Regions from separate parts of the Mesorhizobium sp. M0051 genome, predicted to be linked through region 2. Evidence: predicted binding sites of a transcription regulator. Region 2 holds the regulator's gene; the other holds the start of a gene.
What was found. The regulator HrcA, encoded in region 2, represses chaperone genes, less so after heat shock. The targets are predictions, from matches to a motif close to GTTAGCACTCNCNNNNNGNGAGTGCTAAC.
Positions count from the first base shown of each region.

Region 1: groES (co-chaperone GroES) is a predicted target of HrcA. The motif match lies at 4,771-4,799, and genes of this name have one in related genera.

Region 1 is NZ_JAMYUT010000055.1:10,743-18,644, forward strand. It holds gene virB11 (P-type DNA transfer ATPase VirB11) at 1-136, shown strand, start outside; gene NKJ90_RS32075 (response regulator) at 858-1,544, shown strand; partial or broken gene NKJ90_RS32080 (IS6 family transposase) at 1,723-2,459, shown strand; gene groL (chaperonin GroEL) at 2,691-4,355, opposite strand; gene groES (co-chaperone GroES) at 4,422-4,718, opposite strand; gene bioZ (3-oxopimeloyl-[acyl-carrier-protein] synthase BioZ) at 5,149-6,132, opposite strand; gene NKJ90_RS32100 (adenosylmethionine--8-amino-7-oxononanoate transaminase) at 6,129-7,394, opposite strand; partial or broken gene bioD (dethiobiotin synthase) at 7,394-7,902, opposite strand, start outside.
Region 2 is NZ_JAMYUT010000009.1:32,707-56,720, forward strand. It holds gene mbfA (iron exporter MbfA) at 1-242, shown strand, start outside; gene NKJ90_RS11445 (antibiotic biosynthesis monooxygenase family protein) at 284-628, opposite strand; gene NKJ90_RS11450 (NIPSNAP family protein) at 625-957, opposite strand; gene NKJ90_RS11455 (ArsR/SmtB family transcription factor) at 1,308-1,982, shown strand; gene ligD (DNA ligase D) at 2,179-4,707, opposite strand; gene NKJ90_RS11465 (F0F1 ATP synthase subunit epsilon) at 4,935-5,198, shown strand; gene NKJ90_RS11470 (hypothetical protein) at 5,249-5,389, shown strand; partial or broken gene NKJ90_RS11475 (thiol-disulfide oxidoreductase DCC family protein) at 5,569-5,949, shown strand; partial or broken gene NKJ90_RS11480 (hypothetical protein) at 5,865-6,062, shown strand; gene NKJ90_RS11485 (DUF1850 domain-containing protein) at 6,094-6,495, opposite strand; gene NKJ90_RS11490 (TRAP transporter permease) at 6,492-8,612, opposite strand; gene NKJ90_RS11495 (TAXI family TRAP transporter solute-binding subunit) at 8,839-9,798, opposite strand; gene NKJ90_RS11500 (YciI family protein) at 10,057-10,425, shown strand; gene NKJ90_RS11505 (RNA polymerase sigma factor) at 10,433-11,677, shown strand; gene NKJ90_RS11510 (glutathione S-transferase family protein) at 11,700-12,326, opposite strand; gene cysK (cysteine synthase A) at 12,459-13,439, opposite strand; gene NKJ90_RS11520 (LysE family translocator) at 13,639-14,256, opposite strand; gene NKJ90_RS11525 (PQQ-dependent sugar dehydrogenase) at 14,463-15,812, opposite strand; gene NKJ90_RS11530 (hypothetical protein) at 15,928-16,125, opposite strand; gene hrcA (heat-inducible transcriptional repressor HrcA) at 16,216-17,298, opposite strand; gene rph (ribonuclease PH) at 17,479-18,195, shown strand; gene NKJ90_RS11545 (VOC family protein) at 18,379-18,789, shown strand; gene rdgB (RdgB/HAM1 family non-canonical purine NTP pyrophosphatase) at 18,789-19,436, shown strand; gene hemW (radical SAM family heme chaperone HemW) at 19,433-20,596, shown strand; partial or broken gene NKJ90_RS11560 (EamA family transporter) at 20,765-20,887, shown strand; gene NKJ90_RS11565 (hypothetical protein) at 20,961-21,140, opposite strand; gene rsmI (16S rRNA (cytidine(1402)-2'-O)-methyltransferase) at 21,272-22,201, shown strand; gene NKJ90_RS11575 (YraN family protein) at 22,173-22,571, shown strand; gene NKJ90_RS11580 (undecaprenyl-diphosphate phosphatase) at 22,607-23,413, opposite strand; gene NKJ90_RS11585 (glutathione S-transferase family protein) at 23,575-24,014, shown strand, end outside.

The sequences.
Region 1 (7,902 bases), on a different contig from region 2:
CCTGCTGTCGGCTGCCATTGACGTCATTGTGCCGTTCCGTACCCACGGCGACGTGTATGAGGTGGGGGAGGTGTGGCTCGCCGCCGATGCCCGGCGACGCGGAGAGACAGTAGCCGACCTTCTTAACAAGCACTAAGGCTAGAGCATGTCGGGGATCGGTAAGTGGTTTGTGATATGATGGCGTAATTTGTTCAGATTGAACGTCCACTTTGATTTGACGGAGGTGGATAATGGGAGGAGGACTGGGCGTAGACCTTCGGTCACAAGTCTGAAGTCTTCGGGCGCCCTGTCGGCGCGGCAAGCTGCGGCACGATTCGACTGGGTGTATCGAGCGCGTCCGCTGAATTGCGCGGGCGACGCTCAGCGAGCTGGTGCCGATGCCTGCTTCAAAAGCGGCATCGACACCCGGCAGGTCGTACCCTTGATTTACCTAGCCGCGCTCAATGAGCGTGTTCAAAGCCGCCGAACGTGGTTCGGAATGACCGGTTGGTAAATCGGGAAGTGCCATATAGGTAATCCTCCTGGTATTGCCTCCAGGTGGTCCTCTCAATGAACAAAGCCGCAACCTGCCCTTGCGACCTCAGCTGGAGTTTGCGACGCAACCCATATAGGAGGATCGATGCGCAGAGAAATCGCACGCAGAGTCGGTGGCATTGTGGGCTGGCCGACCGACGGTTTCAGCCGGTCAACAGGTCTTCACGTGTTCCATCCCCGACTATTGCAGGCGTGCGGCTTGCATGCTCCCGCGATCACCCATCGGAAAGAGCGTTACGAACACTACGACGAGTTGCGCGACTTCTGCTGTCGCCCCGGTCTTACAGCGGACGGTGACCTGTCCTACCTTGATAGGACGTGAAATGCGAACGCTGCTCATTGATCATCATGTGGATCTTACGCGCGCCGTGCGAGCTGCGCTCGGGGATAGCGGTTTTGCCGTTGATGTAGTTGGCAACCTGGAACAGGCGTCGAGGGCATTTTGTTGCGCAACCTATGAAATTCTCCTGCTGGAGTTGGCTCTGCCAGATGGCGATGGCTTGGGCTGGCTGAGACAGCTAAGGAGGGACGGGCATTCAGTTCCAACCCTCATTATGAGTAGCATCAACGATCTCGAGAAGCGAATTGCAATTTTCAACGGTGGCGCGGACGACTTTCTGCTCAAGCCCGTCTCTTTCGATGAGCTCATCGCCAGAATGAGAGCCATTCTGCGCCGGTCGACACAGGTGACCGACCCCATCGTTGTATTTGGCAATCTCAATTTCGATCCGATCGGCCGACAGGTTTCCGTCTCGGGTCATCCTCTGAAGATCGCACGCCGCGAACTATGTATTTTAGAGCATCTGCTTATCCGTGCAGGCCGCATCGTGCCTCGTGCGCAGTTGGAAGATCACCTCTATTCGTTCAACGACGAGGTATCTGCCAACGCGCTTGAAGTCGGAATCTATCGCTTACGTGGACACCTGAGTAGGTCAGGTGCAACGCCACGGATCACGACCGTGCGCGGCATTGGTTACCTTCTTGAATTGACTGAGGCGGCATCCGCATAGTTGGTCTAAATTGAAAGAACAGACTGCCTGCCCGTCGTCAGGTTGAGCTTGTGGCCATAATCGACATCGCGGCCGCCCTTGACGATGGTGTCGGCATGCGGTTCGAACGGCTCTGTCGCAAACCTTTTGGTAAGCGGAGCATGGCAAGAAACACTCCTCAGCTGTGGAGGAGCACGTGATGTTCAACGGCCACCATATCGACCAGTCGGTGATCCTGCTGTGCGTGCGCTGGTACCTGGCCTACACTCTGAGCCTGCGCGATCTGGAAGAGATGATGGCCGAATGCGGCTTGAAGGTCGCCCATTCCACCGTGCATCGCTGGGTCGCCCACTTCTCGCCGTAGCTGCTGGAGCGCTTCTACCGGCGCAAGCGTGTGGTCGGCAGCAAGTGGCATATGGACGAGACGTACATCAAGGTCCGCGGCCATGGATGTATCTCTACCCCGCCATCGACAGCCTCGGCGACACGGTCGAGTTGTTCTTCAGCGAAAACCGTGACCTGGTGGCGGCCCAACGCTTCCTCCACAAGGCGCTGACGCGCCATGGCCGGCCGGAGCGCATCGTCATCGACGGCAGCCAGACCAATTACGAAGCGATCCTTTCCTGCGACGCTGAAAGCCGGCTGCGGCAGCGATCGCGGCGACCGCTGAAGCCGATCCGCATCCGCAATAGCCGGTATCTCAACAATCGGATCGAACAGGATCACCGGCGTATCAAGCGCCGCATTCGATCCATCGGCTTCAAGTCGCAGGCGAGCGCCGTGGTTATCCTCTCCGGCATCGAGATGATCCACATGATGGGCAAGCGACAGGCGAGGTATGCCTACAAGTCTGTCGATCGCTGTTTCGATATCCTAAATGCCGAGATGGGCGCCTTGCCACGCTCCTCAATGCCCCTCATGATTCACCGCCTATAGCTACCAACTGAATGAATCATCGTGATTGTCGCGCAGCGGAATCCTCAAGGATCGGGCAGTTCGTAGGGGGCGCCGGTTTGACCAGGTTGAGCCCGCGAATTGCTCGATCGGACAAGATCCTAATTCTGACGAGATCCTCGGGACGCACTCCAAGTTGTCGATCATGTTCGGCACACAAGGAAAGGGCGGCATTGCTGCCGCCCTTTCCGCTGTAGGTTGATAGGGGCTGGATTAGAAATCCATGCCGCCCATGCCGCCCATGCCGCCCATACCGCCGCCGCCCATGCCGCCAGGCATGCCGCCGCCAGCCGACTCCTTCTTCGGAGCCTCCGCGATCATGGCTTCGGTGGTGACGAGCAGGCCGGCGACCGAGGCCGCGTCCTGGAGGGCAGTGCGCACGACCTTGACCGGATCGACGATACCCATGGCGATCATGTCGCCATACTCGCCGGTCTGGGCGTTGTAGCCGAAGGTCAAGCCCTTGTTCTCAAGGATCTTGCCGGCAACGATCGATGCTTCCGCACCGGCGTTGGCCGCGATCTGGCGGGCCGGAGCCTGCAGCGCACGACGCACGATGTTGATGCCGGCGGCCTGGTCGGCATTGACGCCGGTGACCTTGATGTCGGCCGAAGCGCGCAGCAGGGCTACGCCACCACCAGCAACGATGCCTTCTTCCACGGCCGCGCGGGTCGCGTTGAGGGCGTCATCGACGCGGTCCTTCTTTTCCTTGACTTCGACTTCCGTCGCACCGCCGACGCGGATCACCGCAACGCCGCCCGCGAGCTTCGCGAGACGTTCCTGCAGCTTCTCCTTGTCGTAGTCCGAAGTGGTCTCTTCGATCTGCTGCTTGATCTGGGCAACGCGGCCCTGGATCTCGGCCTTCTTGCCGGCGCCGTCGACGATGGTGGTGTTCTCCTTGGAGATCGACACCTTCTTGGCGCGGCCGAGCATGTTGAGGCCGACGTTCTCGAGCTTGATGCCGAGGTCTTCCGAGATGACCTGGCCACCGGTGAGGATGGCGATGTCTTCCAGCATGGCCTTGCGGCGATCACCGAAGCCCGGCGCCTTGACGGCGGCGATCTTCAGGCCGCCACGCAGCTTGTTGACGACCAGCGTGGCCAGGGCCTCGCCTTCGACGTCTTCCGAGATGATGAGCAGCGGCTTCGAGGTCTGCACGACGGCTTCGAGAACCGGCAGCATGGCCTGGAGGTTGGAGAGCTTCTTCTCGTGCAGGAGGATGTAGACGTCCTCGAGCTCGGCAACCATCTTGTCGGCGTTGGTGACGAAGTAGGGGCTGAGATAGCCGCGGTCGAACTGCATGCCTTCGACGACCTCGAGTTCAGTCTCGGCGGTCTTGGCTTCCTCAACCGTGATGACGCCTTCGTTGCCGACCTTCTGCATCGCTTCGGCGATCATCTTCCCGACCGACTCGTCGCCATTGCCGGCGATCGTGCCGACCTGGGCGACTTCCTCGGAGGTCTTGATCTTCTTGGCAGCCTTGCCGAGCGCCGCGACGACTTCGGTCACGGCCAGATCGATGCCGCGCTTCAGGTCCATCGGGTTCATGCCGGCGGCAACGGCCTTGTTGCCTTCCTGGACGATCGACTGCGCCAGAACGGTCGCGGTTGTGGTGCCGTCGCCGGCGATGTCGTTGGTCTTCGAAGCAACTTCGCGGATCATCTGCGCGCCCATGTTTTCGAACTTGTCGGAAAGTTCGATTTCCTTGGCGACGGTGACGCCGTCCTTGGTGATGCGCGGTGCGCCGAACGACTTGTCGATGACGACGTTGCGGCCCTTGGGACCGAGGGTCACCTTCACCGCGTCGGCGAGGATGTTGATGCCGTGCAGCATGCGCTCACGGGCATCACGGGAGAATTTTACGTCTTTGGCAGCCATTTTTTTACTCCTGGGCATCTCGCCCGAAATTCAGATTTGATAGTGCGAAGGAAAGGCGGCAGCGTGTCAGCCGATGATGCCCATAATGTCGGATTCCTTCATGATCAGAAGGTCTTCGCCATTGAGCTTGACTTCCGTGCCCGACCACTTGCCGAACAGGATGCGGTCGCCGGCCTTGACGTCCAGCGGGACCAGCTTGCCAGCTTCGTCACGAGCGCCGGAGCCGACAGCGATGATCTCGCCTTCCTGCGGCTTTTCCTTCGCCGTATCCGGGATGATGATCCCGCCGGCGGTCTTGGATTCGGATTCGACCCGGCGAACGACCACGCGGTCATGCAGCGGCCGGAAATTCGACTTTGCCATTTTTGGATGTCCTTGGTGCGGATGTTGAACGGTTCTCCGTTGCCGGAGCGTGCTTAGCACTCAGCCGAAGCGAGTGCTAACGCGGCAATGAGATAAGCCGCATGCTCCTGCTAGTCAAGACGGAAGAGCAAAGAGCAAAGAGAAAAGAGCAGACAGCAAAGAGAAGAGAGCAAAGAGCGTGTAAGCATCGAGCCTTTTATGTGAACAATGTCGGGTATCAGACATATATGGGGCGGCTCACCCTTTGTATTTGAGCTTTATTCAGATGGCACGAATGATGCAACGGGTGATGCATTTGATCTCATCCAGAGGTTCGCACGGGGTCGTGCTGCGTCAGCTCGGTCATGTCGAGCTTCAGAAGGCCATTTTGGCATTGGTTCTGTTGCCCTATTGCCATTCATGACCAGTCCTGCGCGCGTGAGCCGGCCGGCTAGATTCCAACCACGAGAGCGCCGCCGCTGAGACCCGCACCCGCCGCCGACAGAAGGATTTTCTCTCCAGGCTGGAATGGCTCCGTCTGGTTGGCGAGCGAGAGCGACAGCGGGATCGTCGCGGCCGAAGAGTTGCCGTATTCGGCAATCGTCTTGACAATTGCTTGGTCCGCGATGCCGAGGTTCCTCCCGACCGCGTCGAAAATCCGAGTATTGGCCTGATGCGGCACGAACCGGCCGAGATCGTGTGGCCGCACTCCGGCAGCGGCTAGCGCGCTTATCGAGCAATCGGTCATCATCTCGACGGCCTTTGCGAACACTTCGCGGCCGTCCGTCATCCTCATTCGGGTTTGCGCGAGATCGAGGTCACCGTGGAACGGCTTGTTGCTTCCTCCCGCGGGAATCTGGATCAGCCCGTATCGCGAGCCGTCCGAAGCCACCGAGGCACCGAGAATGCCCCGATCAGCATCATCGCACTGACCGATCACCAGGGCGCCGGCGGCATCGGCAAACAGGACCGAGCTTGCGCGCTCGGCTGGATTGATGCGGCGGCTGAGGATGTTGGCGGCGATAACAAGGCTCGCTTTGCCGTGCAGGCGGGTAAATCCGTCCGCAAACATCAGCGCATAGATGAAGCCGGCGCAGGCGCCTGTCAGATCCACCGCGCCTGCGCGGCCAAGGCCAAGCTTGTGTGCGACCAGCGGCGCGCTCGGCGGCAGAAGATGGTCGGGTGTCGAGGTGGCAAGCAACAGCAGACCGATGTCGTGGCGCGCAATACCGGCGTTCGCCAGCGCCATGTCGCCGGCCTGCGTGGCAAGACCAGACAGCGTGTCGTCATCCGTTGCCCAGAAGCGCGAACGGATTCCGGTACGCCTTTCGATCCAGCCTTGATCAAGACCGAGATTGCTCTCGATTTCGGCATTCGCCACCTTTCGCCCAGGCGCATGATGGCCAAACCCGAGTATGCGCGACGACTTGCTCATGGCCTGGACCCGAAGCGTTCGCCCGCCTCCTCAATGGCGTCATAGAGTCGCTCGAGCTCGTCGCCGGTGATGCAATAGGGTGGCAGAAGGTAGAGGACATTGCCGAGCGGGCGCACAAGTAGCCCTCGCTCGAGGAAGAAAGCGCGCAGTTTCGGTCCGATCTCGGCGAGATAACCTGCGGAACCGGTTCGCAGGTCGAGCGCCGCGATTGTTCCCGTGGCTCGGCAGTCGGTGAAGAAGCTGTTGTCGCGAAAGCGTCGAAGCCCGGTGGCCTGCATTGCGCTCAAGGCCGCAATGCGCTCGGCCACCGGCTCGTCCCGCCAGATCTCGACATTGGCAAGTGCTGCCGCGCAGGCAATCGGGTTGGCAGTGTAGGAGCTCGAATGGAAAAACGTCTTCTTCCGGTCCTCGGAATAATGAGCCTGGAAGATGGCATCGGTGGCAAGCGTTACGGCCAGCGGGATGGCGCCGCCGGTCAGGCCTTTCGAGGTGCACAGGATATCTGGAGAGATCGATGCCTGCTCGCAGGCGAACATGGTTCCGGTCCGCCCCCAGCCGGTCATCACTTCGTCGGCGATCAGCAGCGTGCCGGAGGCCTCAGTGATCTTCTTCAATTCGGCCAGAACTGAAGCCGGATACATCAGCATGCCGCCGGCGCCCAGCACCAGCGGCTCGACGATCAGGGCTGCGGCTCGTCGATCGCGGCTCACAGCCTCTAAACGATCCAGCGTCTCCTGCTCGCGCCCCGCTGCCGGAAAGGGGATGATGTCGACCTCGAACAGCAGCGGTTCGTAGGCGGCGTTGAACACGCCACGCGCACCGACGCTCATCGTGCCGATCGTGTCGCCATGATAGCTGTGCTCCATGACGACGATGCGAGAGCGTGGGGCGCCGATGTTGCGGAAATAACCGAGCGCCATCTTCAGCGCTACTTCGACCGAGGTCGAGCCACTGTCGGAATAGAACACCCAGTCGAGTCCAGCGGGAGCGAGGCCGACAAGCGCCTTGGCCAAGCGCTCTGCCGGCTCGTGCGTGAAGCCCGCAAAGATAATCTGGTCGAGGCTCGACGCGGTTGTCTCGATTGCCTTCATGATGCGGGGATGGCGGTGGCCATGTGTGACGACCCACCAGGAGGAGATGGCGTCCAGGATGCGGGCGCCGTCGGCTCTGCGGAGATAGGCGCCTTCAGTCCGGACGATTTCTGGGATCGCAGGCTCGAGCGCGTGCTGGGTGAAGGGATGCCAGACATGGGACTGCGACATCAGTCACCTCCAGTAATCGAGGCGAAGGCGAAGCCGGCAATCATTGCGTCCCTCAGTGTCTTGCCCGTCAGCAGATCGAGGTGCGGCAGCCTGCCGAGCTGCGGTGCACCGCTGAATTCCACGATGGTCCGTTGCGTATCGGCCATCTCATCGCCGATGAAAGCGATGCCGGCCAACGGGATGGATCGGGCGCGGAGCGCCTCGATCGAGAGCAAGGTGTGGTTGATGGTGCCGAGCGTGGTGCGGGCGCACAGAATAACGGGCAGCCGCCATTCAGCGAAGATGTCGATGAGCCTTGTGCGCCGGTTGAGCGGCACCATCAGGCCGCCGGAGCCTTCGATGACGAGCGGCGTCGGTAGGACGGGAAAGTTAAGATCGTCAGCCTTGATCGCCACGCCGTCGATCTCGGCCGAACGATGCGGCGACAGCGGGCTCCGCAAGCGGTAGGCTTCCGGCAGCACGCGCTCTGAGGGCAAGCCGGCAAGCCGCGCGACCACTTCGCTGTCGG
Region 2 (24,014 bases):
AACGCGGCATCACCACCGGCGTCATGACATCGGCGGGTGGCCTTGGCCACGCATTGCCCTATCTCATCCCGCATTTCTGGACGGCGACAGGTGTCGCGGCGGTCGTGGTGTTCTTCGAACTGTGGGCGATTGCCTTCGTCCAGAACCGCTACATGCAGACCCCTTTCCTGCGTGCCGCCTTTCAGGTGGTGCTGGGCGGCGCCCTGGTATTTGCGGCGGGCGTGCTGATCGGGAATGCTTGAGCGCGGTTCTCCCTTCTCCCTCAGGGGCGAAGATAGAACCCTCACCCATTCACCGCCCGACTGTCTGCCGGCGCCTCGTCCCGATCCGTCAGCCCATAGTCGCGCACCACATGAGCGATACGCAGACGGTAGCCGGCAAAGATGCCGCCGCGGCCGGCCTTCTGCGCCTGCCGGTGTTCGTCGGTGTTGCGCCAGGCCTTCACCGCCTCCTCGTCGCGCCAAAAGGACAGCGACAGGATACGGTTCGGGTCGACCAGACTCTGGAAGCGCTCGATGGAAAGAAAGCCGTCGATGCCGTCGAGCAGCGGCCGCAAGTCGGCGGCGATGCTCAGATACGCATCGCGCCTGCCCGCCGCCGGCTCGACCTCGAAGATGACGGCAATCACGGCAGCACCAGTTTCGCGTGCGGGCCTGACGCCAGTTTCAGGAACATGCGATCCTCCTTCACAATGAATCTTTCGCGCTTGGCGAACTCGTAGTTTGCCTTGCCGGCGGGATCGGCGGCAAGTCGGGCGCGATAGGCTTCGTAGGCTGCCAGGCTGTCGATGTTGTAGGCGGCGTAGGCGGTCGTCGCCGAGCCCTCATACGGCGCGAAGTAGCCGATCAAATCGGCGCCGCAGCGCGGAATGGCCTGGCCCCAGTTGCGCGCGTACTCCTCGAAGGCCGGCTTGCCGAACGGGTCGATCTCGTAGCGGATGAAGCAGGTGATGGTCATCGTGGTCTCCTTGGGTTTCTGCGTCGATAGTTCGAGCGGCGTCGAAACGTCGTCCCGCTTGATCTGCTAGGCAGTGGTAGGCGGTCATGCCAGCCAGAAGGATTTCGCGCATTCGCGGCGCGTCCTGTGGTGTCAGGCCAAGGTCGTGAGGCAAATGATCGTCGATCTCGGCAAGGTCGAGACGCTGCAGATGGCGATCAGCGGGTCAGCAGCCGCGGGCGCAACCAGGAACGATTGACGGCGGGGGAGAGTGCAGAGGGGAAGAGCGGTTCGCGCGGGCATCGTCGTCGCCTTGATCTGGTCGGAGGATAGTGGTTATCTGACAAGAATGCTTCGATGAGGAACGAACTATGCGTGAAGGACCCGACATCGCCCGCGTCGCCAGCCTGGTCGGCGACCCGGCGCGGGCGAACATGCTCAACGCACTGATGGGCGGCACGGCTTTGACGGCAAGCGAACTGGCGCTCGAGGCCGGCGTCTCGCTGCCGACCGCCAGCTCGCATCTGGGCAAACTGATGGAAGGCGGGCTGCTCACGGTGGCGAGCCAGGGCAGGCATCGCTATTACGGCCTCGCCGGACCGCAGGTCGCGGGCATGATCGAAGCAATCACCGGTGTCGCGGAGGCGGTTGGGCCGAAGCGTGTGCGGCCGGGTCCCCGCGACGGCGCCATGCGCGTGGCACGCGTCTGCTACGATCACCTCGCCGGCGAGCGGGCGGTGGCGATGCTCGACCGTCTTGTCGCCAAAAAAATTCTTCTGCGCGACGACAAGGAGATCAGGCTTGGGCCGGCGACCGCCTCGCATTTCGCCGCCATCGGCATCGATGTCTACACCAAGCCGCGCAGGCCGGTGTGCCGCGCCTGCCTCGACTGGAGCGTGCGGCGCTCGCACCTCGCCGGCACGCTCGGTGCCGCCATTCTCGACAAGATACTTTTGGAGAAATGGGCACGCCGCGAGAAGAACAGCCGCGCGGTCATTTTCTCGCCGCCGGGCAAGCAGGCTTTCGAGAGGGTGTTTTTGAGGTGAGAGTCGGTGGGACAGCGCCCCCCTCTGCCCTGCCGGGCATCTCCCCCTCAAGGGGGGAGATTGGCAGTTTCATCGTCTCGCTCGCCTTACAGCGTTGATAGTTGGCGAAAGCGCCGGAGCGCATAATCTCCCCCCTTGAGGGGGAGATGGCCGGCAGGCCAGAGGGGGGCCATGACAGAGCGCTACGTGCGCTGGATCACTCCCGTTTCAACACCTTCCCCCGCTCGAAAAAATCCGCCCACGGATCGGCCTGCGTCAGCTGCTTCAGCGTCGTCTTGTCTCCGATCGGGAAGGCATTCGGCGCCAGTCCGGCCTCGATCTCGGCCCAGGTCACCGGCATCGACACGGTGGCGTTCTTCTTGGCGCGCGACGAATAGGGCGCGACTGTCGTCGATCCCCTGCCATTCCGCAGATAGTCGACGAAGATCTTTCCCGTGCGCGCCTTTTTCGACAGCGTCGCCGTGTAACGGTCGGGGGCAGCCTGTTCGAGCGCACGGGCAAAATCATGGGCGAAGGGCTTAACCGCCTCCCAATCGGCCGAGGGTTTCAGCGGGACCAGCACATGAAAGCCCTTGCCGCCGGAGGTCTTGACGAAATTCGGCAGCGACAGCTCGTCGAGCTTGCCCCTGATATCGAGCGCCGCCTCACGCACCGCCTTCACGTCGACGCCTTCATCGGGATCGAGATCGAAGATGATCTGGTCCGGCTGTTCAAGCTTGTCGATGGTGCAGCCCCAGATGTGGATCTCGACCACGCCGTATTGCACGAGCGCCGCGACGCCGTCGAAATCCCGGATGAACAGGATCTCCTCGCCGTCGGTCGGGTCCTTCATGCGGGCGATCTTGTCGCTCATGCCGGCCGAGGCATGCTTCTGGAAGAAGCGTTGCCCGCCGACGCCGTCCGGTGCGCGCACCAGGCTGAGCGGCCGGTTGACGACGAATTGTTGCATGCGCGGCCAAACCTGCGCGTAGTGGTCGAGCAGCGCTTGCTTGGATATTTTTTCGTCGGGCCACAGCAGCTTGTCGGGATGCGAGAGTTTGATCGCGGTCGTCATCGACCCGGAGGGTTTGGCCGCGCTGCCGGCCGCAGACCTGGCCCTGGCCGCGCCCTTGCCTGTCGCTGCCTCGCCTGTCGACGCCTTCGGCTTTTCTTGCACGACTTCCTCCGCCGGCTTGTCCTCGCGCAGTCCCTGGAACGAGGCATGGCGTATTATACGGTCGGACGTCCAGCTGCGAAACTCCACTTCGCCGACGAGTTCCGGCTTGACCCAGACCAGTCCCTTGCCCTTGGGCACGGCGGCGGAGAAGGGTGAGGCAGTCGCCTTCAGCCGGTCCAGCTTTGCCTTTAGCTCATTGGCGCCCTTGCCGGAGAAGCCGGTGCCGACGCGTCCGGCATAATGCAGTTTGCCGCCCTCGTGGAAGCCGACGAGGATCGAGCGCAGTCCGCGTCCGGTCTTGTCCGACGGCAAATACCCTCCGATGACGAATTCCTGCCGCGCCGTGCATTTCGACTTCACCCAGGTGGGGCCGCGTCCACTGCGATAGGGCGCATCGGCGCGCTTGGAGACGACGCCTTCGAGCCCCATGCGGCAGACATGCTCCAGCATGATGTTGCCGGGTTCGGCGAAATGGTCGCTGAAACGGACTGCTGCATTCTCCGGCTGCTTACCGAGCAGGTCCCGCAAGGCCTGCTTGCGTTCGACCAATGGTTCGGCGCGCAGGTCTTTGCCGTCAAGGCGCATCATGTCGAAGACATAGTAGAGGAAGCGATCCGTCCGCCTGGCTGAGAGATCGGCTTGCAGCAGCGCAAAGGACGAAACGCCGCTGTCGGCCAGCACGACGATCTCGCCGTCGATGATGGCGTCGCTGCACTTCAGTCCGGCGAGTTCAGCGATGATCTCGTCGCCGAACTTTGCGGTCCAGTCGAGACCGGTGCGGGTCAGCAGCCGCGCATCGGTGCCGGCGATCTGCGCCTGCATGCGATAACCATCGAACTTGACTTCGTGCAGCCAGTCCTTGCCCGGCGGCGCATCCCGTTCCAGCGTGGCCAGCTGCGGCTCGATGAAGTCGAGTTTCTTGCCCCCGGCCTTCGCCTTGCCGACGACCGGCTTGGTTGAATGCCAGATCTTTGGCTCCTTGCCTTTGGCGGTCTTGCCTTCGCCGACTTCTTCGATCGTCAGGCCCGACTTCACCGATTCCGGTGCCTCCTTGAGAATGTCCTCACCTGGGCGGGCCGCGGCATCGTCCGATTTGATCAGCAGCCAGTTGTCGTGTTTTTCTCCCGCACGTGGCTTCAGCCGCACCAGGTGCCAAAGGCCGTGCAGCTTATGCCCCTTTAGTTCGAAGCTGATATGGCCCTTCTTCATCGCCTTGGCCGGGTCGATCTCGGGGGTCCAGGTACCCTCGTCCCAGACGATCACCGAACCGCCGCCATATTCGCCCTTGGGGATTGTGCCTTCGAACGGTGCATAGTCGATCGGATGATCCTCGACATGCACGGCCAGCCGCTTCTCATGCGGGTCGAGGCTCGGGCCGCGCGTCACCGCCCAGCTCCACAGCACGCCGGCATGTTCGAGGCGAAGGTCGTAATGCAACCTTGTCGCGGCGTGCTTGTGGATGACGAAGATACCGCCAGCCTTGGTCTTCTTGTCGCGAGAAACCTTGCCGGCCGGTTCAGCCGTCTTCTTGAAATCGCGCTTGGAATGATACTGTTCGAGGCTGGCCATCTCTTGATATCCTAAGACTGACTTACGCTTGGCGACTGACTTACGCTTGGCGCGCCGGCCTTCGACAGGCTCTTCTTCATCAAGTCGAACGAAGGCTTGGGGGCGGCCTTCGCCGTGGGCCCAGCGACAGCCTCGGATGGCCTTTCCCGGCCAGGCGCGGCGCCATGATATCTTCCCTTCCAGAACCCGAATGAAGATGAACGGGCAGAGGCCGCTCCAGTTCCGCCATGCGCGACGTCGACGGCGCGAAGGCCGCCTTCCGGGATGGTCGCGCCAGCACGGAAATTTCCCAGGCGCGGCAAAAGCTGAAACAGAATCGCGCGCAGGCGGCATTCGAACGAAACATATGTGATGCAAAAGTCACATTGGCCGGAATGCCGACCAACTGCACGGAAAGACCCCGAATCAGCCGCATTCCAGCCACGAAGCAAGGCCTTTTCGACCAGATCTTAACATCACGTTCACCGACTATTCACGCCTCGACGCTATGATGACCGCAATTCGGAAGGGACATCCGAAAATCGGGACAGGGACCAGGTAAATGAACTTCCTCGCGCACCTCATCGGCTATGCCGCCGTCATCCGCGAATTCGTCGCGCCGACCTATCGGCCCGAGCGCTATTACATGCGCGGCCCCGGCCCGGCCTGCGCCCGTCGCGGCAACTCGCTGGGCGCGCACTGATCATGACTTTCGAGAGCCGCCACGACAGCCGGATCTGCAGGCCCGCTGCCTCAACCCGCGCCACCACCTATCGCGCCGAGCGTCCCGCTCTCGCCGACAGGCGGCGTGCGACATCGCCACGGCTTTGATGCCGCCTCCGGCTGGCTTAGTGTCATAGGGCACAAGCAGTCGAGGCTCGCGTGACCGACCTTCCCCAGTCAAGCAGTCCCTCCGAAACATCCTTCGATGCACGCCATCCGCTGATCGTCTTCGATGGCGTCTGCGTGCTGTGCTCCGGCTTCGTGCGCATGGAGGTCAGGCTCGACCGCCAAAGCCGTTTCCGCTTCGCCACCGCGCAGTCGCCGTTTGGCGAAGCGCTGTTCAGGAAGCACGGGCTGCGCACGGACTCCTACGAAACCAATCTGGTCCTGATCGACGGCATCGCCTTCACGCGGCTCGACAGCTTCGTTGCCGTCATGTCGGAACTCGGCTGGCCGTGGCGGGCGATAAAGGCTTTGCTGTTGCTGCCGCGCCCGCTGCGAAACTGGCTCTACGATTGCATCGCCAGGAATCGCTACACCCTGTTCGGCAGGAAGGACAGTTGCGAGATACCCGCACCCGAGCTGCGGGGACGAATGATTGGCTAGGGGGTCAAGTCGGCAGGAGATTTCACGAGGCCGTCGAAAACGGCCGCTTCCACTTCCATGTCGAGATTTCCCATCCGCTCACCGGCCTGATCGTGCGCTATCGGGCTGACTCGTGCCGTCCGATCCGCATGGTTCCAGCACGATCGCGCCACCGGTCGCCTTGCCAAATTCTCGGCAGCCCTGAGCCGTGCACAGTGTCCAGCCGTCGCCGGTCGCGCCGGAGGCGGCAAGCACGACGCGCCGCTGCGGGACGACATCAGGCGCATAGACCCACCAGCCGTCGCGCAGCACTGCGCCTTCCGGCGGCTCCATACCGGCGCCCGAGCCCCTGATCCGCGCCTCGATCACCTGCAGGCCGGTAGGTACCACCGTCCAGTCTTCCTCCCAGAGCGTTCGTTCCACCGAATGCGTCCAGGACAGCGTGAAGGCGGCAACGGAGAGAGTCACCGTCTTGCCGGCCGCCAGGATGCACAGGCTCATGCTGAGATCGGTGCTTGCCGCGCCCGCCAGCAATGCCAGCCGATCCAGGCAAGCGACAGCGCCCAGCCGGCTTCGTCGGTGAGCGGCACCGCCGCGACCAGAAGCACGCCGGCGGCGAAGGCGACAAGTCGCTCCCACCACGCCATGCGCCTGGCAAGGAAGCCGACCGCGGCAGCGCCCCACAGCGCGATGCCCATGCACGCCTTGGCGACGATGTAGGCGACCTCGACGGGATAGCCGAACTGGGCGGCGATCGGCCCGGCGTCCTGCAGCATCAGCGCCGGCGTATAGACCGCCATGAACGGCACGACGAAGCCGGCAATGGCGAGTTTGGTCGCCTGGATGCCGATCTTGAGGCCGCTCTCCTTGGCCATGGGGGCGGCGGCAAACGCGGCCAGCGCCACCGGCGGCGTCAGGTCGGCCATGATGCCGAAATAGAAGACGAACATGTGGCTGACCAGCAGCGGCACGCCGAGCGACAGCAGCGCCGGCCCGGCCAGCGACGAGGTGATGATGTAGTTGGGAATGGTCGGAATGCCCATGCCGAGCACCAGGCAGGTGACCATGGTCAGCACCAGCGACAGGAACAGATTGTTCTCGCCGATTGAGATGATCCAGCCGATGAAGGTCGAAGCGATGCCGGTCAGCGTCAGCGTGCCGACGACGATGCCAACGATGGCACAGGCAATGCCGACCGGCAGCGCGTTCTTGGCACCTTCGGCGAGCGAGTCGACGCAGATCCGCAGCGTCTCGCGGCCGCCCCTGGAGGTGAAGCAGGCGACGACCAGCGCGGCGATGACGAGGCCGAGGAGGTTGACGCCGAACTTCATGAACAAGGCGGCGGCGAGCCCGAGCGCCAGCCAGAAGACGACACGGAAGGCGAGCGGCCCGATCGCTGCCGCCAGCGGCGTACCGAGGATAAGCACGATGGTCAGCGCTAGGCCCATCGTGCCGGCGAAGATCGGCGTATAGCCGGCGAACAAAAGATAGATGAGGGCCGCAAGCGGCAGCACCAGCGGCCAGTGTTGTTTCACCGCGTCCCACGGGTTGGGCAGGTCCGCCTTGGCCATGCCATGCAGGCTGGCCTTGCCGGCTTCCAGATGCACCTGCCAGAAGCAGGCGCCGAAATAGAGCAGCGCCGGGATGATCGCTGCCTTGACCACTTCGGCATAGGGCACGTTCAGCGTCTCGGCCATGATGAAGGCGACCGCGCCCATCACCGGCGGCATGATCTGGCCGCCCATCGAGGAGGTTGCCTCGACGGCGCCGGCGAAAGCCGCGCGGAATCCGAAGCGCTTCATCAGCGGGATGGTGAACTGGCCGCTGGCCACCACATTGGCGACGCCCGAGCCGGAAATGGTACCCATCAGCGCCGAGGACAGCACGCAGACCTGCGCCGGGCCGCCGCGCCAGGTGCCGACAAGACCGAGCGCGAAATCGTTGAACAGCGCAATCATGCCGGCGCGTTCGAGAAAGGCGGCGAAGACGACGAAGATGAAGATGTAGGCGGCTGAAACATAGATCGGCGTGCCGTATATGCCTTCGGTGCCATAGGCGAAGGTGTCGACGAGTTGGGCGAAATCATAGCCGCGATGGACGAGCGGCGGCGGCAGATGGTTGCCGACGAAGCAGTAGGCGAGGAAGATGAAGGCGATGACCGCCAGCGGCAGCCCCATCAGCCGCCTGGCGGCCTCGAAGACCAGCACCACCAGCACCGCGCCGACGATCAGGTCCGGCGTGGTCAGGAAGCCGGAGCGGCGGATGAGGTCTGTATAGAACACCCAATTGTAGAGTCCGGTGCCGAAGCCGAGCACGCCGAGCGTCCAGAACACGGCTTTTGCCGGCATACTTTTGGCGCGCAGATTGGCGATCAGGCCGAAGCCGAGCAGCAGCAGGAAGCCGACATGCATGGCTCGCACCACCTGGCTCGGAATGCTGCCATAAGCGGCGACGTAGATCTGGAACACGGAAAAGGAGACGGCGATGAGAAAGGCGGCCTTGCCGGCGAGCCCTTCGCCGAAGCCCGGCGGCAGGCCTTCGACCTGCTCTTCGGCGCCGGGGAGATGGAAGGTGGCGGATTTGCCGTCGGTTGTCGTTCCAGGCGTTGATTCGCTCATCCGACGCACTCCAAAGCGAGCGAATTGCATTGCGAGGCGCCCCCCTCTGGCCTGCCGGCCATCTCCCCCTCAAGGGGGGAGATCGGATACATTGATGTCGGCGCTCGTTTTGCAACGTCAGCGATTGGCAAAAGACATCGCGACGGCCAATCTCCCCCCTTGAGGGGGAGATGCCCGGCAGGGCAGAGGGGGGCGCCTGGCGAAGACATGTCGGATTGCCAAGCGCTTACTTCAGCAGCCCCTTCTCCTTGTAATACCGCTCAGCCCCCGGATGCAGCGGCACCGGCATGCCGTCGAGCGCCTTGGCCGGGTCGATCGCCTTGGCGGCGGCATGCGCCGCGGCCAGCTGGTCGAGATGCTCGAACAGCAGCTTGGTCATCCGATACGCGGTTTCGTCGGAGACATCGGCGCGGGTGATGAGGAAATTGCCGACGGCCGCAGTCGCGACATCCTCGCTCTGGCCTTCATAGGTTCCCTTGGGAATGATCACCGAAAGATAGGGCGCGCCGATCTTGGCGACGTCCTGCTCCGGCACTGCCACGACATTGATCGGCACGGAGGTGGCGAGGTCGCGGATCGAGGCGACGCCGAGTCCGGCGGATTGCAGCGTGGCGTCGAGCTGCCGGTTCTTGATCAGTTCGACCGATTCGGCGAAGGGTAGGTATTCGACCCGGCCGAGATCCTCGTATTTCAGCCCGGCGGCAGCGAAGATGGCGCGCGCGTTGAGCTCGGTGCCGGACGCCGGCGCACCGACCGACAGGCTCTTGCCCTTGAGATCGGCCAGCGTCTTGATGCCGGACTCGCGGCTGGCGACGATCTGGATGTAGTTGGGATAGATAGCGGCGATGCCGCGCAGTTTGTCGAGCTTGCCCGGGAAGCCGGCTTCGGTGTTGCCTTCAGCGGCCAGCTTGACGGAATCGCCGAGCGCAAAGGCGATCTCGCCCCTGCCCTGCTGCAACAGATTGAGGTTTTCGACCGAAGCCTTGGTTGCCTGCACCTGGGTACGCGCGCCTTCGATGCCCTTGCCGTAGATTTCAGACAATGCGACGCCGAGTGGATAATACACGCCGGACGTCCCGCCGGTCAGCACATTGATAAATTCTTGCGCGCTGGCTGAGACGGCACCCAGGCCAAGCGAGAGCGCCACGGCACCGGCTGCAACGAATTTCGTTCTGAAATGGAACATCGGGGCCTCCTCCCTGAAATATCGGCGACCGCACCGCCTCCCAGGTGCGACCACGGCGAGTTTAGACAGCGAGCCGCAAATGCCAACCCGCAATTGTGCTCGTTAGACGAACGGTTGAGGGATCGGAAACAGATGGCGGCTTGCGCAAAAAGCCGGCGGAGCCGAAAGTTTTTTGAGCTGTCTGTCGAAATCGCGCGCTGCCGCGCGACATACGTCCGGCTCGCAAGGAAGCGGCCTTCGAAACAACGGGAGAAGACCATGCGATACATGATTTTGATCTACGCCGACGAAGCCGCGATGGCGAATGCACCGGCCGAGGCGACCTACCAGATGAGTGCCGCCTATGGTGCCTATACCGAAGCCTTGAAGAAGTCCGGCGCCTGGCTGGCAGGGGACCGACTGCGCCCGAGTCAGGCGACCACCTCGGTGCGGGTGGCTGGGGGCAAGACCAACGTGCTCGACGGCCCCTATGCCGATACCAAGGAGCAGCTTGCCGGCTTCTACATGATCGAGGCCGAGGATGCCGACGCCGCGATCGTCTGGGCGGCGCGCTGCCCGGCGGCCAGCACCGGTACTGTCGAGTTGCGGCCGATCTGGGAAATGACCGAGTACCTGTCCGAGAGATGATGATGTGATGGACAGTCGCTCGGAGATCGCCCGGGTGGCCGCCGAAGCCGCCGCCCGGCAAAGCTACGGCAAGCTGGTTGCCTGGCTGGCGGCGCGCACGCGTGACGTGGCCGCTGCCGAAGACGCGCTGGCTGACGCCTTTGCCGCGGCACTCGAACGCTGGCCGCGAACCGGCGTGCCTGAAAGGCCGGAAGCCTGGCTGCTGGCGGTGGCAAGGCGGCGCCGCGTCGATGCGGTGCGGCGGCGGCTGACCAGCGAGGCCGGCCGCGAGCATCTCAAGCTGATTGCCGAGGAGATGGAGGCGGGCATGACCGACGAAGACCTTCCCGACGAACGGCTGCGGCTGATGTTCGCTTGCGCCCACCCGGCGATCGAGCCCGGCATTCGCTCGCCGCTGATCCTGCAGACCGTGCTGGGTTTCGACGCGGCAACGATCGCCTCAGCCTTCCTGGTGTCGCCGGCAACCATGGGCCAGCGCCTGGTTCGCGCCAAGACCCGCATCCGTGAAACCGGCATTCCGTTCCGCGTTCCGGAGCGGACCGAACTCGGCGAAAGGCTGGATGCGGTGCTGGAAGCGATCTACGCCGCCTTCGCCGAAGGCTGGTCCGATCCAGCGGGCACCGAAACGCGGCGCCGCAATCTCGCTGGCGAAGGCATCTGGCTCGGCCGCCTGGTGGCTTCGCTGATGCCGGAAGAGCCCGAGGCGCTGGGTCTGCTTTCGCTGATGCTGTTCGCCGAAGCGCGGCGCGCGGCACGGCGCGATCCGGCCGGAGACTATGTTCCGCTGGCCGAGCAGGATCATACGCTGTGGGATGGCGCTTTGGTCGACGAAGCGGAATCCCTGCTCCGCCGCGCCGCCACGATGGGCGTCATCGGCCGCTATCAGCTTGAGGCGGCGGTTCAGTCCGCACATGCGGCACGACGGCTGACCGGCCGCACCGACTGGGTGGCGGTCCGCGAACTCTACGACGCGCTGCTCTCTGTCGCGGGATCACCGGTGGTGGCGATCAACCGCGCGGTGGCGATTGCCGAGGCCGAGGGTGCAGTGACTGGATTGGCGGCCCTCTACGTGCTGGGCGACGACAAGCGGCTTGATGAGTATCAGCCTTATTGGGCAGCCCGCGCCGGTCTCCTGGCCAGGCTTGGGCAGGTACCGCAGGCGTGCCAAGCCTATGACCGGGCGATCGGCCTCGAGCGCGACCCGGCGGTGCGCCGGTTCCTGCAGGGCAAAAGGGCAGCGCTCAAAAATTGAGACTCGCCAACCGGCCGTCCGTTCAGCCCGGCCACATCCCATGCGATGTGTTGAGCGTCTTCATCAGGGGATGCTCGCGCAGCTTCGACCACAGACGCTCGATATCAGGCCAGGTCGTGCGCGCCCTCTCGGCGTCGGGATGCCAGGCCACCAGCATGACGAGGTAGATGTCCGCGACCGACATGCGGTCGTCAACCAGCCAGTCACGGCCTTCGAGAGAGGCATCGAGGACGGCAAAGCCGCGGTCCATCTCGGCGACGGCTGCCTGCTTGACCGCGTTGGTGCCTTCGGCATCTGTCGTATAGCGGTATGCGTAATAGAAACGCAGCACTGCCGGATAGAGCACCGACGACATGAAGGTCATCCAGCGCAGGAAATCGGCGCGGGCAGGCGCGTCGGCCGCCGGCGCCAGGCCGGCATTGGGATGACGCTCGGCAAGCAGGATGCAGATCGCCGCCGATTCGGTGATCGAGCTTCCGTCCGGCAAAGTCAGCACCGGAACCTGGTTCAACGGGCTGATGTCGAGGAAGGCCGGATCGGGCCGCTCCGTCTTCGGCACGTCGATCTGTTCGAACGGCACATTCGCCAGCGCCAGGGCCGCCTCGACGACGAAGCCGCCGCTGCCCCGACGAGTGTAGAGCTTGTACATGAAATCCTCCCCCGGCCCGCTTTGCACCGGCCGGTGACGATTTGCACCGGAAGCAGGGCATTTCTCAAGCTGGTGGCTGACGCCACGGGCGGTTTATTCAACGGGCCAGCTTAATCACGAAGAACCGTCGGATTACGCCCCCAACCCCTCGAACAAAATCGTCGACAGATAGCGCTCGGCGAAGGACGGGATGACCACGACCAGGTTCTTGCCCTTGTTTTCCGGCCGTGAGCCGACGACGATGGCCGCCTGCAGGGCGGCGCCCGACGAGATGCCGACCGGTACGCCTTCGAGGCGGGCGACGAGGCGGGCATTTGCGACCGAATCCTCGTTCGACACCCTGACGATCTCGTCATAGATCGTCGTGTCGAGGATTTTGGGCGCAAAGCCGGCGCCGATGCCCTGGATCTTGTGGGGGCCAGGCTGGCCACCCGACAGAACCGGTGAGGAGTCCGGCTCCACGGCGACGACATGCACCGAGGGCTTTCGCTTCTTCAGCACCTGGCCGACGCCGGTGATGGTGCCGCCAGTGCCGATGCCGGCGACGAAGATATCGACCTCGCCATGCGTATCGTTCCAGATTTCCTCGGCCGTCGTCGTGCGATGGATTTCCGGGTTGGCGGGGTTCTCGAACTGCTGCGGAATGATCGCGTTGGGGATCGTCGCGGCCAGCTCATCGGCCTTGGCGATGGCGCCTTTCATGCCTTTCGGACCCTCGGTCAGCACCAGCTCGGCGCCGAGCAGCGCCAGCATCTTCCGGCGCTCGATCGACATCGTTTCCGGCATCGTCAGGATGAGCTTGTAGCCCTTGGCGGCAGCGGCGAAGGCAAGCGCGATGCCGGTATTGCCCGACGTCGGTTCGATCAACGTGGTCTTGCCGGGAGAAATCTTGCCGGAAGCCTCCAGCGCCTCGATCATCGCCACGCCGATGCGGTCCTTGACCGAGGCGATCGGATTGAAGAATTCGAGCTTGGCGATCAGGTTGGCGACGATGCCCTTTTCCCGAGCGAACTTGTCGAGCCGCACCAGGGGCGTGTCGCCGATCGTATCGGTGATGGAATCGTAGACGCGGCCGCGACCGGGTAAACGGGCAGAGGTGACGGGCTTGTTCATTGGTTTCGCTCCCAGAATTTCAGGCAGGTAGAGAATTTCAGGCAAATGGAATTCAAGCCGGCAAGATAGGGCCTTTGGCCGTGCAAGATAGACTGTCGGCTGAAAATATCCGAGTGGGACCTGTGTCGAAAACGTCGCCCTGCCGGAAAAGCATTTCCCGCGAAGGCCTGTTTGCGAAATGGTTTGGCCGAAAAGCCCTCTATTGCCGGGCGGCAATCGCTGCGGCGGCGCCGACCATGAAGCCGGCGGCGGTGCGGTTCAGCGCCTTGAGCGCGCGCGGCGACTTCAGGAACCAGCGCGCCTTGGACGCCAGCGCCAGATACGGCACCAGCACCACCAGAAGCACGACGACCGTCAGCGCGACGAGAATGCCGTAGTCGGTAAGTGTGATGGTCTTCAGGTCGACGATGGTCGGCGTGATCGCCAGGTAGAAGATCATCGTCTTCGGATTGCCGAGCGTGACGGTCAGGCCGGCGGCAAAGCTCGACAGCAGCCCACCCTTGCCCTTTTTCGCTTCGACCGTCTCGGGCGTGATGCCGCTGTTCCAGAAGCGCCAGCCGAGGAAGGCCAGGTAGGCGACACCGAGCCATTTGATGGCCAGGAAAACCATGCCGAAGGTCTGCGCGACGAAGGCGAGACCCAGCACCACGGCAGTCAGATAGGTGAGATCGCCAGCCATCAGCCCAAAGGACATCGCCAACGACGAGCGGAAGCCGGAGCCGAGCGCACGCGCAACGAGCGCGGTGACGCCGGGACCAGGAATGGCGGCGGCGATGCCGAGCGCGGCACTGTAGGCGAGGAATCCGGTGAGCGTCATGGCTGGGACCTCAAATCAGAACGCCTTGTCGCATAGAATGGACCAGGATTGAATTCACCTGGGATCGGAATCCATTGCACCAGATGTCGCTGCAACACGTGGAGAAGGCGCCCTCATCCAGCCGCTTCGCGGTCACCGTCTCCGCCGGGGAGAAGACCCTGGCGCCGCCGTTGGCAATCCGGGTGAGGGGTTTGTGCCAAGATTGCTCAGGAGCGATCGCCGTCATGGGTGACGCGCCAGATGGTGCCATTGCCGTCCTCGGTCACGATCAGCGCGCCGTCGTTCGCCACCGCCACGCCAACCGGCCGACCCCAGACCTCGCCGTTGGAGACGACGAAGCCGGTGATGAAATCCTCGTATTCGCCGGTCGGCTTGCCATCCCTGAACAGCAATCTCACCACCTTGTAGCCGGTCCTGTTGCCACGGTTCCATGAACCGTGCAGAGCCACAAAGGCGTCGCCCTTGTATTCGGCCGGAAAAGTCTTCCCTTCGTAGAAGGCGATGTTGAGCGGCGCCGAATGCGCCTGCATCAGCACGTCGGGAATGGTCGCCTTGCCGGCAAGATCGGGGCGCTCGCCGTTGTGACGCGGATCCTCGTTGTTGCCGATATAGTACCAGGGCCAGCCATAGAAGGCTCCGTCCTTGACCGCGGTCGCATATTCCGGCGGCACATTGTCGCCGAGCCCATCGCTTTCGTTGACGACACACCACAGCGCGCCGGTCGCCGGCTGCACGGCCATGCCCGAACAGTTGCGCAGGCCAGTGGCGACGATGCGTCCGTTCTTGCCGTCGGGATCGAAGGCCAGCACAGCCGCGCGGCCATCTTCGGGACCCCAGGCAGCGCCGAGCGGCTGCGACGTCGCCCAGGCGTCGAGGCCGCCCTTCGGTTCTTTGCCCATATGCTGCGCGGCATTCAAACCCGAGCCGACCGATAGATAGAGCGTCTTGCCGTCCGGAGAGAAAGCGATGTCGCGGGTCCAGTGATGACTTGATGGGATGTTGTCGACGATGGTCTCCGGGTCGCCGGCGGCCTTCAGGTCGCCGCTGTGATAAGCGAAGCGCACAATGCCGTCGCTGTTGGCGACATAGACCCATTGCGGGTCGTTGCCTGGCGGATAGAAAGCAATGCCATAGGGCTGGTTGAGATTGCGGGCAAAGATGCCGTGCTGCGCCGGCTTCGCGCTGCCCTCGGCCAGGCGGTAGACGCGGATCTGGTTGGCTTCGCTGTCAGCGACGAACAGGTCGCCGTTCGGCGCGACGCGGACGACGCGCGGATTGTCGATGCCCGACGCGATCAGCTCGGCCGAAAAGCCCGGCGGCAGTTTCGGCTTGGCATCTGCCGGCCGTTCGGCAAGGCCGGCGCTGTTGGAGGCGGATTTGGTGACGTCGGGTTTTGGCAGATCGTTCGGCTTGATCAGGCGGCGCACACCGGGCCTGTCGGCACGCCAGTCGCCGAAGGCCGCGGCACCTTTCAATACGGGCTCCGCTTGCTGTGCGAATGCAGCGGTGGTGAGGAACACCGCTGCGGACAGGGCCAGCCCAGCCAATCGGATCATTCAATCCTCCAAACCTGGTCACACAGTGAACGGCTGCAAAGAGGCCAAACGAGCGGTTTCGTCTGTTGTTCCGCGGCACACGATCAGTTGAAGCGAAAGCGGAGGTTTTCTACCTTCAGGTCCCGGCGGCGTAGAAATCGTCATCGAGACGCTTTTCCAGCGCGACGAGATCGGCCGGCAGCGGCAGGCCCATGGCGCGCATTTCCCGCAGTTTTTCGCGCAACTGCTCCTGGATCTCGTGCTGGTCTTCCGGCTGGTTGACCATCTCCTCGAGCAGCAGGCTGATCCGGGCCTTGAATTCTTCGAGCGCCATTGTTTTTCTCCTCAGCTGCTTGTTCTTTGTTTTTTGAGTCTAAGGTGTTGAGATTCAGGTCAGGCCGGCATCACCTGAACATCAATACGCTTAGCGCAGCATGCGGGAAATCAGCTGCGCCGTATAGTCGACCATCGGCACGATGCGGGCATAATTGAGCCGGGTCGGGCCGATGACCCCAAGCGCACCGACGACGCGGGCGTCTTTGTCGCGATAGGGCGCGACCACCAGCGACGAGCCCGACAGCGAGAACAGCTTGTTTTCCGAGCCGATGAAGATGCGCACGCCCGATCCTTCCTCGGCGAGGTCGAGCAGTTGGATCAGTCCATCTTGCGTCTCCATGTCCTCGAACAGGTGCCGCAACAGTTCGATATCGGCCTGGGCGGTGACGTTTTCGAGCAGATTGGCGCGGCCGCTCACGATGAGCCGTGCCGGCAGGCCGCTGTCCGCGCCGGCCCACACCGCGAGCCCCTTCTCGACGAGGTCCTGCGACAGCGTGTCGAGGGCGGCCCTGGTCTCTTCCTTGATGCGGGCGATCTCGACCCGCGCCTCCGCCAGCGTGCGGCCGCGGATATGAGCGTTGAGGAAGTTCGAGGCCTCGTGCAGTTGCGAGACGGTGATGCCGGCGGGCAGCTCGACGACGCGGTTTTCGACGTCGCCATTCTGCGACACCAGCACCGCCAGCGCCTTGGTCGGCTCGAGCTGGATGAATTCGATGTGCTTCAGCGCCACTTCGTTCTTGGCGGCAAGCACCAGGCCGGCACCGCGCGACATGCCCGACAGCATCTGGCTGGCCTCGGTCAGCATGTGTTCCAGCGTCGCCCCCGAGCCGGATGCCCGCACCTGCGCCTCGATGGCGCGGCGCTCCTCGTCGGACAGATCGCCAAGCTCCATGAAGGCGTCGACGAAGAAACGCAGGCCGGCCTGCGTCGGCAAACGGCCGGCCGAGATGTGCGGCGCGTAGATGAGGCCGAGATGCTCGAGATCGCTCATCACGTTGCGGATGGTGGCCGGTGACAGCGAAGACGGCAGGATGCGCGACAGGCTGCGTGATCCCACGGGTTCGCCGTCCTTGAGGTAGGAATCGACGATGCGCCGGAAGATGTCGCGCGAGCGCATGTCCAATGATTGAAGCGCGGGCGCCTGCGAACTTGGATCGACTGCCTTGGTCATTGCGGCCAAAAACCTCCGGCCCAAAGATATAGACTTCGCTACGGCCCGCGCAACCCGGTGTCTGCGTCAGATCACCCCGGTGTCTGTGTCGGATCGTCAAGCCATTTTCCTTTGCGCCATTCGTCCCATGCGGCTACAAGCCGGCCAAGATTCCCGAAAAATGACAAGAAAGCAGCCTGAATGCGCCCCTCCAAACGCCAATTCGACGAAATGCGCGCCATCTCCTTCGAGCGCGGCGTCTCCAAGCACGCCGAAGGCTCATGCCTGGTGAAGTTCGGCGACACGCATGTCCTGTGCACGGCCAGCTTGGAGGAAAAAGTGCCGGGCTGGATGCGCAATTCCGGCAAGGGCTGGGTGACGGCGGAATACGGCATGCTGCCGCGCTCGACCGGCGAGCGCATGCGCCGCGAGGCTTCCGCCGGCAAGCAGGGCGGCCGCACCCTGGAGATCCAGCGGCTGATCGGCCGTTCCTTGCGCGCCGTGGTCGATTTGCAAGCGCTGGGCGAGCAACAGATCACCGTCGACTGCGACGTCATCCAGGCCGATGGCGGCACCCGCACCGCCTCGATCACCGGCGGTTGGGTGGCGCTCTACGACTGCTTGCGCTGGATGGAAGCCCGCCAGATGGCCAGTGTCGCCAAGGTGCTGAAGGACCACGTCGCCGCGATCTCCTGCGGCATCCATGACGGCCAGCCGGTTATCGACCTCGACTATATCGAGGACTCGTCGGCCGGCACCGATGCCAATTTCGTCATGACCGGCAAGGGCGGCATCGTCGAGATCCAGGGAACCGCCGAAGGCGAGCCTTTTTCGGAAGGGCAGTTCGCGGAATTAATGGGCTTGGCCAAGAAGGGCATTCAGCGCCTGGTCAGTTTGCAGCAGATGGCGGTGGCTTAGTTCTCAAATGCCGAGCTTGAGCGCCCCCCTCTGGCCTGCTGGCCATCTCCCCCTCAAGGGGGGAGATCGGCTATCCCGCTGGTTTGCGCCACCTTGCGGCGGCGTGAGTTGTGCGGAGGCGCTGAAGCTGCCAATCTCCCCCCTTGAGGGGGAGATGGCCGGCAGGTCAGAGGGGGGCGCCTCGTGACGCCCTCTGCTATCCTGGAATCCGCTCTCTACGTCACCGACCTAACCGCCGCCGAAACCTTCTACACCGGCGTCCTCGGCCTAAACCTCCTCGGCAAAGTCGATGGCCGCCACCTCTTCTTCCGCTGCGGGCCGGGCGTGTTGCTCGTCTTCAATGCCGAGGCAACCAAAATCCCGCCCGCGCCCGACGCCAGGCTGCCGGTGCCGCCGCATGGCGCTGTCGGCGAAGGCCATCTCTGCTTTGCGGCGACCGCTGACGAAATCGCCGACTGGAAAGCGCGTCTCGAGGCGAAAAACATAGCCATCGAAAGCGAATTCGAATGGCCGCAGGGCGGCCGTTCGATCTATATACGCGACCCCTCGGGCAATTCGATCGAATTCGCCGAGCCACGAATCTGGGGCCTTTGATGCATTCTCTCGATGGAAAGAAGATCGTCGTCGCCAGCCACAATGAAGGCAAGCTGCGCGAATTCGCCGATCTGATGGGGCCGTTCGGCTTCGAAGCGAAATCGGCCAAGGACTACGGCCTGCCTGAGCCCGACGAAACCGGCACCACCTTTGAGGAAAACGCCTACATCAAGGCGCTGGCCGCGGCCAAGGCGACCGGCCTGCCGGCGCTGTCGGACGATTCCGGCCTGTGCGTCGACGCGCTCGACGGCGCGCCCGGCGTCTACACCGCCAACTGGGCGGAAACCGCTGACGGCGCGCGCGATTTCGGCATGGCTATGCAACGCACCGAAGTGGCGCTGCAGGAAGTCAGCGCCGCCTCGGCCGGACAACGCAAGGGCCGCTTTGTCGCCGTCATCTGCCTGGCGTTCCCCGACGGAGAAGCCGAATATTATCGCGGCGAGGCCGAAGGCACGCTCGTCTGGCCGCCGCGCGGCGATCTCGGTTTCGGCTACGATCCGGTGTTCCTGCCCGATGGCTTCGAAAAAACCTTCGGCGAGATGAGCGCCGAGGAAAAGCATGGCTGGAAGCCCGGCCAGCGGACCGCGCTGTCGCACCGCGCCCGCGCTTTCCAGAAGTTCGCCCAAGCACGATTGGGTTCGTCATGAGCATGCTGCTCGACCGGACGCCCGGCTTCGGCGTCTATGTCCATTGGCCGTTCTGCGCGGCCAAGTGCCCCTATTGCGATTTCAACAGCCATGTCCGCCACCAGCCGGTCGATCAGGACCGCTTCGCCAGCGCCTTCGAGGCTGAACTGGCGACGATGCGCGAGCGCACCGGGCCGCGCGAGGTAACCAGCATTTTTCTTGGCGGCGGCACGCCGTCGCTGATGAAGCCGGAAACGGTGGCCAGGGTTCTGGACGCCGTGGCTAGGAACTGGACCGTTCCCGACGGCATCGAGGTGACGCTGGAGGCCAATCCGTCCTCGGTCGAGGCCGATCGCTTTCGCGCCTACCGGGCGGCCGGGGTCAACCGCGTCTCGCTCGGGGTACAGGCGCTGAACGACAAGGATTTGCGCTTCCTCGGCCGGCTTCACAATGTCGAGGAAGCGTTGCATGCTATCGGGCTCGCGCGGGAAATCTTCCCAAGATTGTCCTTTGACCTGATCTATGCCCGACCCGGCCAGACACCGGAGGCGTGGCAGGCCGAGCTCGAACAGGCGATCGGCCACGCCGCCGATCATCTGTCGCTGTACCAGCTGACCATCGAGGAGGGCACGCCGTTCCATGCCTTGCATGCCGCGAAGAAATTCATCATCCCCGACAACGACCACGCCGCTGACCTCTATGCGCTGACGCAGGAGATCACCTCGGCGCATGGCCTGCCAGCCTACGAGATTTCCAACCACGCCAGGCCGGGCGCCGAAAGCCGGCACAATCTGACCTACTGGCGCTACGGCGAATATGTCGGTGTCGGGCCAGGCGCCCATGGCCGCTTCGTCGAGAACTGCCGCCGCACAGTCACGATCGCCGAGCGGATGCCGGAAACCTGGGCCAATCTGGTCGAGGCCAAGGGCCATGGCGTCACCGGTGGCGAGATCCTGACGCGTTCGGAAGAAGCCGACGAGTTCCTGCTGATGGGCCTGCGGCTGGCCGAGGGCATCGACCTCTCCCGCTACGAGGCGTTCTCCGGGCGCGGCCTGTCGAGCGCGCGGCTCTCGATGCTACAGGGCGAAGGGCTGGTGGCACCGATCGGCAACGCGCGGCTCCGCGCCACTCCGGCCGGCATGATCGTGCTCGATGCGGTGGTGGCGGACCTAGCGCGATAACCAAGCAGGCTTTGGGTGCGCGGCGAGGATGACGCCCACGCCCCCAATCTCCGAGGCTGAGGATTGCGGAGCAATTCCAGGAAAAGTGTGACGCGGTTTTCCGTCCGGAATTGCATCAAGACAAAGAGTTTAGAGCGGCTCGCCGTTACCGCGAAACGGTGAAATGCTCTAAGCGTCGTGCTTGTGGGGTTGTTTGCCGCGGCCTTTCTCGGCGGGCGACTCGCCGGGGCGGACTGGCTTGGCGTCGCCCTTATCGCGGCGTCCGCGGTGCTGGTCGCCTATCGGATGTAGCGGCACGTCGTTGCGGGCGTTTTTTGTTTCAAGACGGGTGATGAAGATATCGAAGCGATTGGGCATCGTCCGGTCAGTGCTCCGTCATGTTGTCGGGTTTGTTGTCGGAAAGCCCGACATTCGTGGGCAAGCAGGCCTGCTTGGCCAGGCTGGCGTCGGTCTTCGCGGGGAGGCGCTTGTCCTTGCGTACGGCAACGCGGTTGCGCTCGGCCCGATAGGGCTCGAAAGCGTCCTGCATCTTCAGGCTATCCATCCTGTCCTCCTCGGGAATCAGGGGGTAAATCCGCCGTAGCCGGTTTCGTTCCCTACTGTGGCAAAGGAATGGCGAGGGAGGCGCAACGTCAGCTTTTGCAAGCCGACGCTGGCCGTGCCAAACAGGGCTGAATGGAGAAGGCATCAGTGACCGCCGAAACGGGCAAGCGCAGCTATGTGGTCGGGCAGACCGAGATCGCGGCCCGGCCGCTCGAGCCGGCGCTCTATCTGGTGGCGACGCCGATCGGCAATCTGGCCGACATCACGCTGCGCGCGCTGGAGACGCTGGCCGCCGCCGACATCGTTGCTTGCGAGGACACGCGGGTGTCGCGCGTGCTGCTCGACCGCTACGCCATTCGCCGCCGCACCACGGCCTATCACGAACACAATGCGGGCGAGGCCGGGCCGAAGCTGATCGCGGCGCTCCAGGCCGGACAGAGCGTGGCGCTGATCTCCGACGCCGGCACGCCGCTGGTGTCCGATCCCGGCTACCGGCTGGTCGGCGAGGCGCGCGACCACGGCATTCGCGTCGTGCCGATTCCCGGCCCGTCGGCGCCGCTCGCGGCGTTGACCGCATCCGGCCTGCCGTCGGACGCCTTCCTGTTCGCCGGTTTTTTGCCGGTCAAATCAGGGCAGCGGCTGACGCGGCTTGGGGCACTGAAGGCTGTGCCGGCGACGCTGATCTTCTTCGAATCACCGCGCCGGCTGGCCGAATCCCTTGCCGCCATGGTCGAGGCGCTTGGCGGCGAGCGCAAGGCCGCGATCGGTCGCGAATTGACCAAGACCTTTGAAGAGATGCGCACCGGCACGCTGCAGGCGCTGGCCGATCATTATGCGGCGGCCGATACGCCGAAGGGCGAGATCGTCGTCTGCGTCGGTCCGGCCGAGGCCAAGGCCGACGAACCGGCCGACATCGACCGCCTGTTGCTGTCGCTCGCCGGCGAAATGCCGGCTTCCAAGGCAGCGGCGGAAGCCGCAAAAATGATCGGCGGCCAGAAACAGGCGTTGTATCGGCGGCTTCTCGAACTCAAGCATGCTTCTGGAGAAAGCGACGGTGGTTGAGCGCCCGAGTGCCAGCCGCCAAAAAGCCTATCGGCGCGGCCACCGCGGCGAATGGCTGGCGGCGGCAGCATTGGTGTTGAAGGGCTACCGGATTCTGGCGCGCCGCCACCGCACCCGCTTCGGCGAGATCGACCTGATCGCGCGCCGCGGCGACCTCGTGCTGTTCGTCGAGGTCAAGGCGCGGCGCACGCTGATGGAAGCCATGGAGGCGATCGGCCACGAATCGGAGCGCCGCATCGAGGGGGCGGCCGACATCTGGCTGTCGCGCCAGTCCGATTACGGCAAACTGTCGATGCGCTTCGACATGGTCGCGGTGCTGCCCTGGCGCTGGCCGGTGCATGTCGAGAATGCGTTCTATGGAAGGAATTGAGGTTGCTCACCATCCCCACAAGGGGGAGGGTAAGCTCACCCCCAGATCATCAACGCCGCCAACCCCACACCACCCACCACCAGCCGCCACCAGCCGAACAGCGAGTAGCCGTTGCGCGAGACGTAATCGAGCAGGAAGCGCACGACGATGAGCGCCGTGACGAAGGCGGCGACGAAGCCGACGGCGATGATCGGCAGGTCGGCGCTGCTCAGGACGTTGCGGTTCTTGAACAGGTCGAAGGCGAAGGCGCCGACCATGGTCGGGATGGCGAGGAAGAAGGAGAATTCGGCCGCCGCCCGTTTGTCGACGCCCAGCAGCAGCGCGCCGACGATCGTCGAACCGGAGCGTGACGTGCCGGGAACGAGCGACAGGCACTGGAAAAGGCCGATCTGCAGGTAAAGCCGGGTCGGGAACCGCTCGACGTCGCGGTAGAACGGCTTGAGGTTCATGCGGTCCACCGCCAGCAGCACGAAGCCGCCGATGATCAGCATGATGCAGATCATCCGCGGCGATTCGAACAGCACCGCCTTGATGAAATCATGCGCCAGCGCGCCGATGATCGCCGCCGGCAGGAAAGCGATGAGGACACCGATGGCGAAATGCCTTGTCAGCCGGTCATGCGGCAGGTCGATCAGCATTTGCCACAGCCGGCGGAAATAGACGCTCAGAATCGCCAGGATGGCGCCGAGCTGGATCAGGATCTCGAAGGCCTTGCCGGTCGAATGGAAGCCGAGGAAATGGCCGGCGAGCAGGATATGGCCGGTGGATGAGACGGGGATGAACTCGGTCAGCCCCTCCAGCAGGCCGAGCAGCAGAGCTTCGACGAATGGCTGGCTTTCCATGGCTACCTCGGGATTTGGCGTGACGGCTGACAAAACGGCTTGCTTGTCATGGCGTGCAAGTCCCCCTATAGGTCGCAACACCCTGACGGCCCGCTAACCGGGCGGCCAAGACTTACCGGTGCGCCCTTCGATTCGCCAGTGCGCTTTATCATCGCGGAACCATGCTGACGCTTTTCCACCATCCCATGTTCGCCACTTGTCGCTTCGTCCGCCTCGCTTTCGGCGAGTATGGCGAGGAGTTGGCCCTGATCGAGGAAAAGCCGTGGACCCGACGCAAGGAGTTCCTGGCGCTGAACCCGGCCGGCACACTGCCGATCCTGCTGGCCGAAGGCGACGTGCCGATCGTCGGTGCAACCGTCATATCGGAATATCTCGATGAAACGCGCGGTGTCTTGAAGCGCGACAAGCGGCTGTTTGCCGAAGATCCGATGCAGCGCGCCGAAATCCGCCGGCTGATCGACTGGTATCTCAGCAAGGCCGAAAGCGAAATCACCCGCCATCTGGTGCGCGAACGGGTGCTGAAGCCGGTGATGCCGGAAGTTGCGGGCGGCGGCTCGCCCGATTCAGGCGCGATCCGTGCGGCGCGCGCCAACATCCGCCA